DNA from 2 places in the Nonomuraea sp. NBC_00507 genome. Region 2 is predicted to be linked to the other one. Evidence: riboswitches for the same ligand, from Rfam matches in the RefSeq annotation. Region 2 holds a riboswitch; the other holds the start of a gene.
What was found. Region 2 has a riboswitch for cyclic di-AMP ahead of OHA25_RS43965 (glycoside hydrolase family 25 protein). Riboswitches for the same ligand answer to the same signal wherever they lie in the genome.
Positions count from the first base shown of each region.

Region 1: another riboswitch for cyclic di-AMP. It lies ahead of OHA25_RS41015 (glycoside hydrolase family 25 protein); the one in region 2 lies ahead of OHA25_RS43965 (glycoside hydrolase family 25 protein).

Region 1 is NZ_CP107853.1:8,508,129-8,511,496, reverse strand. It holds gene OHA25_RS41020 (M15 family metallopeptidase) at 1-301, opposite strand, end outside; gene OHA25_RS41015 (glycoside hydrolase family 25 protein) at 897-1,676, opposite strand; cyclic di-AMP (ydaO/yuaA leader) riboswitch at 1,689-1,835, opposite strand; gene OHA25_RS41010 (HoxN/HupN/NixA family nickel/cobalt transporter) at 2,554-2,802, opposite strand; gene OHA25_RS41005 (hypothetical protein) at 2,841-3,368, opposite strand, start outside.
Region 2 is NZ_CP107853.1:9,125,985-9,129,352, reverse strand. It holds gene OHA25_RS43980 (RtcB family protein) at 1-471, opposite strand, end outside; gene OHA25_RS43975 (hypothetical protein) at 722-1,294, shown strand; gene OHA25_RS43970 (response regulator transcription factor) at 1,433-1,732, shown strand; cyclic di-AMP (ydaO/yuaA leader) riboswitch at 1,891-2,026, shown strand; gene OHA25_RS43965 (glycoside hydrolase family 25 protein) at 2,041-2,769, shown strand; gene OHA25_RS43960 (hypothetical protein) at 2,835-3,368, opposite strand, start outside.

The DNA.
Region 1 (3,368 bases), 620 kb from region 2:
GGCGACAGTTGAAGGCCGAGGTGTTGTCGGCGTCGACCGAGGCGAAGTCGTCCGCCTTGTAGGCGTCTACCAGCTTCATCTGCTTGATGGGCCAGCGCCACCCGTACAGCTTCCTGAACACCGTCACGATGTCGTCGGTCACCGTCTCGCGCACGACCAGCTCGCCCGTGTGCGGCTTGCCGTCGAACCCCCAGTAGGACAACGTGATGAGCCGCAGGTCCCGATAGTGGACCGGGCAGCCGGGCCGCCACGAGTAGGGCAGCCGGTCACGGGAGACGTTCGAGACTTTGGCCTTGAACACGGGCGGTGCAGTCGGACTCGGCGCGGGCGTCGGTGAATCGGGCTTCTCGTTTGCGGGAACAGACGTCCTGGCACACGAGCTGGCGCCGCGTCCGGCTCCGCCGCGCCGCATGAAACAGACGCGAACACCACGAGCGCCATGGCTGCAGCACGCTTCATCCTTCCACCATATGCGATGTTTCGGCAGGTCAGATGGGATGTAAGCTCTCGGACTTGTCGCCGTACCGGATCGCCACGGCCGCCTTGCGGTAGCGGTGGGGCAGTGGTCAAGAGCCGCGATGTAGCCGTGGGCCTGGGATCGAGGAGAGATCCGCGACAGCTCGGCGTGAGCATAGGCAAGACTCGCGAAGTCACGCGATTACGGCGCAGGAGGAGATCGCCAGGACGACACCGGCCAGGGCGATGGTCCATCCGAGGGTGAGGTCCGCCCTTGACACTACCTAAGCGACTTAGTCGTTTTGGGCGTCGGGGAGCGCGCCGGAATCCGCCGTCAAGCGGAGGGAATTCGGTAGAGGTTGGAAGGGCGCGAACTGCCTCCCGACCTCTACCGAGCCACATCCTTGAGGGACCGACTGATGCTGTATCCGTCTCCTCCGTCAGACAGCGGAGCGGCCCAGCTTGCGCAACTGGTCAGGGGTCAGCGCGGAGACGTTCTGGTCGATGGGGGAGTCGGTGTACTGGTGGATCGCCCAGGACTTCCAGTCGGCAGGCGGGGCAAGCTGGCCCTTGGGCTTGCTGTAGTGGGCGACCCAGAGCGGGTATTCGGCCAGGCCCTTGCCGTAGGTGTTGGCGAAGTTCCAGCCGCTGTAGAGCATCGGGGTGACCCCGGTCTTGGCCTTCACGTGCGACAGCCATGCCTTGGCCCAGGAGTTGACCTCGGCGACGGACTGGCCGTCGGTGGTCTCCAGGTCCAGGACCAGCAGGTCGCCGGCCTTGGCGGGCTGGGAGTTCACCATGGACAGGAAGTGCTCCGCCTCGGCGATGGGGTCGTTGGAGGGGTGGCCGTAGTGGTAGGCCCCGCGCACGATGCCCTTCTTGGCCAGTTCGCTCCAGTGGCGGGTGAACGAGGCGTCGCGGAAGGTCACGCCCTCGGTGGCCTTGATGATGCCGAACTGGGCCGGGCTGGCGTTCCAGTCGTAGTCGGGCTGGTACCTGGAGACATCCACGCCGTAGGCGAGCGATCCGGTTTCCGGCTGAGCTTCGTGGACCGCGCTGTGCTGGGTGGTGGACGAAGCGACCGCCTGGCCGGCTACGCCTGTGATGGCGGTGGTTCCGGCCAGGATCGCACCGCCGATGGCGAGGCTGAAGCGCTTGCTGGGGAGATCGAGATGGTTCTTGAGAGTATGGGCGATCGTGGCAAGCCGAGGCTTGGGCATGAGGGCATTGACTCCTTGCTTCCATGCCGCCTACCGGGTTAGCTGACGGGTTCGGGCCTGGAAGTGCCCTACGGGCGCAGCCTGAGCTGGCGTCCGATTCACCCCGAAAAGAGGATGGGTCCCCGGTTCCGCGAGGCGCGGATTCGGCGGCCGGGCGCTGCCCTGAAGATCTCCAGGACTGCGCACGGTCCGGTCAACGAAGCGGCAACGATGCGACGAGAAGCTCGCCAAGACGTGTGTCGCGATTACGCAAAAGGTACATATATCCCAAAGAGGGTGCAAGCGGAGCAAATTCATTCTCGGCGTATCGGCCTCAGAGCAGGCCTGAAATGCCGTGCCAGCAGCGGGTTTGGGAGTGGGTAAAGTTTGCCTGGCCGCTTCCGCTCTCGGCTCCCGTTGCGTACGAGAAGGCGAATCGACCCCGCCTTTTCCGATTGCGCGGTGCGAGGATCAACCGATGGGGCTGGTGGCGCTCAGGACGCTGTTGTGGCTGAACCTGACGGGACCAGTAACCGTGACGTAGGTCCTTTAGGGATTGCTGCCGCGAGCCCTGCTGGCCACCATAGTCACTCGGCTCGGATGGCTTTCGCTTGGGAGACCTCGGTTGAGAGCGGAACGAATGGCGCGCCTTGGAAATCTCGGTTTGGCCTGCCGAGGGACGGCAACGCATCGCGCGGGTCCGGGGCTGTCTGTTAACGCCCATTGCAGCCTTCTTGAGCAGTACTTGCGCCGTCGACGCGCGCATCGCTCGTACTCAGTTTCTCTTCGACATCATTGTTGAGGCGATGCTGCTTACCGCCACGTCGCTCGCAAGTGGGGGCCGCGTAGCGCTGCTCCAGCTTGGCGAGCTTCCAGTAGGCGACGCTGCCGAGCCATGTCAGCAGAAGGTGCCGACGATGACGTAGCCGATGGCATTGAGGTCCACGGCGGCGAGAGTTGCCCAGGGCTGACGGTCGGCGACGTTGAGCTGTTCGGCAAGGACGTCGAGAAGCTCGACGGTGCCGACCGCGAATGCGACGAAGATTGACAGGCCGGTGGTCGAGAGGTTGTAGTAGATCTTCCGAAGCGGGTTACTAAACGCCGTGCAGGAGGCCAGCAACATCACCAACGTGGCGATCGCGCTCATGACCCGCCCGGCTGACCCGCATGAAACCTGCTTTGTGGTCAGTCCAGGTCCTCCCACCCCCAGGGGAGAGCAGGGATTCCGTCGGGTTCCCGTCCGAACGCAAAACGCTCCCGGTAATCGCCGATGCCCATGAACTCATCAAACCTTCCGGCGGCAGGAAGGCGTTCGGCCAGCACGGTGACCTGTTCGGTGGCACCGACTTGCCGCAGCGCTTCCAGCAGGTCGGCCACTTCCCAACTCGGCGGCCTCGCGCCGTAGGGGTGGTCGAGACGGACGTGGGCGGCTGGGTTGCGGGTCAGCAGGATAGCGACCTGCTCCTCCGTCCCCAACTCCCGCAGCGTGTCTAGTAGGCCGGCCACCGGGGCCGGCCAGTCTAAGGCGGCGTGGGAGGCGGCTCGTCCGGCCAGCACGGTGACCTGCTCGGTGGCACCCGCTTCCCACAGCGCGTCCAGTAGCGAGGTCACCGAGCCCGGGTGGTCGAGGGAGGCGTGAGCGGCTGTGTTGCGGGCCAGCAGCATGGCGACCTGGTCCGTAGCCCCCATTCTCCGCAGTTCCTTCAACACCCA
Region 2 (3,368 bases):
CTCGACGGCGTACCGGGCGCCGCCGGCCAGGATGTTCTCCAGCTCGGCCTGGCTGTGCAGCCGCCACACCGCGCCCTTGCTCATGCCGCGCGGAACCGACACGTCGAGGGCGTCCATCAGCTTGTCCAGGCGTGGCCGCAGGTCGTCCACGTGCAGGTCGGCGAGCAGCAGCCGGACGCCGCAGGAGATGTCGAACCCCACCCCGCCCGGCGAGACCACCCCGCCCGCGGCCACGTCGGTGGCCGCCACGCCGCCGATCGGGAACCCGTACCCCCAGTGCATGTCGGGCATCGCGTAGGCGGCCTCCACGATCCCGGGCAGGGTCGCCACCGCCGCGACCTGGGCCAGCGCCTGATCCTCCGACGGGTCAGGCAGCAGCTCCCGGGTCGCGAAGACCACGCCGGGCACCCGCATGCCGCCCTCGGGCTCGATCCGCCACCGGTACGGCCGCTCCTCGACCAGTTGCATCATCACGGTCACCTTGCCGTCTCGCCCTCCCGCCCCGCCTACCCACACACCAGCCGGGGAACGCCGCCGATGCCAGGTGAGCCTGTTTTCCGCCTGACCGACGTCGGGCTGACGCCCCGCATCCGGCGTGGCACGCGGGTGCTCGGGCTGACGGCGGCCGTCGCGACCCACCGCGCGGCAGGCGTGACGATCGAGCCATCGGAGCTCCGGACCTGCACACGGCCGAGTGGGCCGAAGCCTAAGCTTCGAGGGTATGCATCCGGAAAGCATGTTCGGCTGGCCGACCAGGACCGACAACGACCCCGCCCGCGTCGCCCTCCTGCTGCCCGGCCGTGCCTACGTCCCGGCCCGGCCCCTGCTGCACTATGCCAAGACGGTCTTGACCGCACACGGCTGGACCACCCAGGAAGTCTGGTGGCAGCCGCCGGACCTCCCGCCCGACGACTATCCCACGTGGGTGATCGACCAGGTCACCCGGTACGTCGAACAGGAGGTCGACGCCCGGCGCGTGCTCCTGGTGGGTAAGTCCCTGGCCAGCTTCGCCGCCTCGGTCGCGGCCGACCGCGACCTGCCGGCGATCTGGCTCACGCCGCTCCTGCATCACCCTCAGGTGACCGGCGCATTGCGCCGCGCAAAGGCGCGCACCCTGCTCGTCGGCGGCACCGCGGACACTGCTTGGAAGTCTGAGGTGGCCCGTTCCCTCCCAGTCGAGCACCTGGAAGTCCCGGGCGCCGACCACGGCCTGGAGACGCGAAACCCGGTCGGCTCGGCGGAGGTGCTCGCACGTGTGACGGCGGCCATGGAGTCCTTCGTCAGGAACCTGTGACAGCTCATGAAACGACCCCAGCCGGCTGCGCCGTAGCGCACGACAGCGTTGGGATCAGGCCCTGCCAGGTGGCCGTACTGGTCGGTTGCGCGACCTTGCCCGGCCTGGAGCCGAAGAGCGCCGCGCGCACCCGGGGCGTTGACGCGACGCGCCCCCGAAGACCTCGCCGACGCGGTGCGCAAGGTCTGTCGGGGCATCCGGGTCGTCGACCCGGTCCTTGCCACCGAGTCGTTGATCCACGGGATCAACCCGCTGGCGGCGCGCGAGCGGGAAGTGCTGGTCGCGGTCGGCGCCGGACATGCCATCGCCGAGGTCGCCAAGCTGCTGCGGCTCTCCGAGGGCACCGTGCGCAACCACCTTTCGGCGGCGATCGGCAAGACCGGCACCCGCAGCAGGAGCGAGGCCGCGGCGGTGGCGAGGGAACGCGGCTGGCTGTAGGCAGGTGGAGGACGTTGGAGAGCGTCGTTTCCAGCCCTTGACTGGGAATCTATCCGTTTGTAGCCTTAATGTCAGATATGTACCCAGATAGGGTATTTGGGGTATACGTCCGACTTGTCGGTTCGTTACCCGACCATCGCCAGACGCATCACAGGACGGACCTGTGACCGCTGAATCCGCCTTGCGCGGAACCGGGGACCCACATCCCTTGGGGTGAATCGGCATGCCATGCCGTAGGGCAGCTTCCACGCCCGAACCCGTCAGCTAACCCGGTAAGCGGTATGGAAGCAAGGAGAACCCCCTTCACGATGGCCATGCATCGTACGATCCATGCCCCCAAGATCAACACCCCCGCCGCCGGCACCTCCCGCGCTCTGCGCAAGATCACGGCCACCGTGTCACTGGCTCTGGTAACCGCCCTGGCGGGTGCTGGTCTCGCGGGTCCCGCACAGGCGGACGGCTTCATCGAGGGGCGCGACATGTCCCACTACGAATCCACCTACGACTGGGCCGGCAGCGGCGTCCAGTTCGGCATCGTCAAGGCGACCGAAGGCACCGACTTCATCGACAGTTCGTTCGCGCGTCACTGGGCGGAGGTCGGCAAACTTCCCATGGTCCGCGGTGCGTACCACTTCGGGCACCCGGCCAACGACCCCGTCGCCGAGGCCGACTTCTTCCTCTCCGTGCTGGACACGCAGCCCGCCAAGGCCGGAGACCTGCTCGTCCTCGACCTGGAGACCACGGACGGTCAGTCAGCGGAGCACGTGAACACTTGGGCCAAGACGTGGCTGGAACGGGTGAAGTCCAAGACCGGAGTCACGCCGCTGTTCTACGCCAACTACAACTTCGCCGAGCAGTACGGCCAGGGGCTGGGCGAGTACCCGCTGTGGGTGGCGCACTACAGCAAGGCCAAGGGCACGGTCGCCACGCCGACGCACTGGAAGACGTGGGCCATCCACCAGTACACCGACGACCCGTGGGACCAGAACGTCTCCTCCCTGCGCCAGGACCAGCTCCGCGCCCTCGGCCGGAAGTAGCCGGAGTCCTGCTCGCCGGTCGCGGACCCCGGTACCGGGGCCGCGACCGTGGCCGGATCAGCCCCTCATGATGGGCACGGAGCAGTCGTGGTGGAGAAGCGAAAGGCCGTGCGTGCAGGGGCGCCCACCAGGTTGTCCCAGAATCGGCGCGGGGTCAGCGGGGCCCTTGTGGCGTCGAGCAGATCCCGGAACCGGCCGGTGGCCAGCTCACTCCTGATCCGCTGCACCTCGGCCTGGAGCCGCTCGTCCGGCAGCCGAGTGCCGGGGGCCATGTAGTCGGCGAGGACGTACGCGGCGGGAAGCGGCTTCTCATGCCCGACCCGCTGCCCGCACGCCAGCGCCATGTGACTGCCGAGGGCGTTGGCCAAGCCGAGCTGGTCCACGACGAGGACGTCCAGCGGGAACGACGCCCCCAGCGTGCCGAGGACCTTGCCTGCCACGGCCAGGCGTGCGGGCTGGTCGGGCCGGAGCGGCACCGGCACCGTGTCCGGCACATGCAGACCGGTGGCGTGCGCGGCGCTCAGCGGGTTCGGACTGGCCCGAACATAGGGCGTGGCGGTGACCGGATGCGGGTCCTTGGTCTGGACTACGTAAAAGCC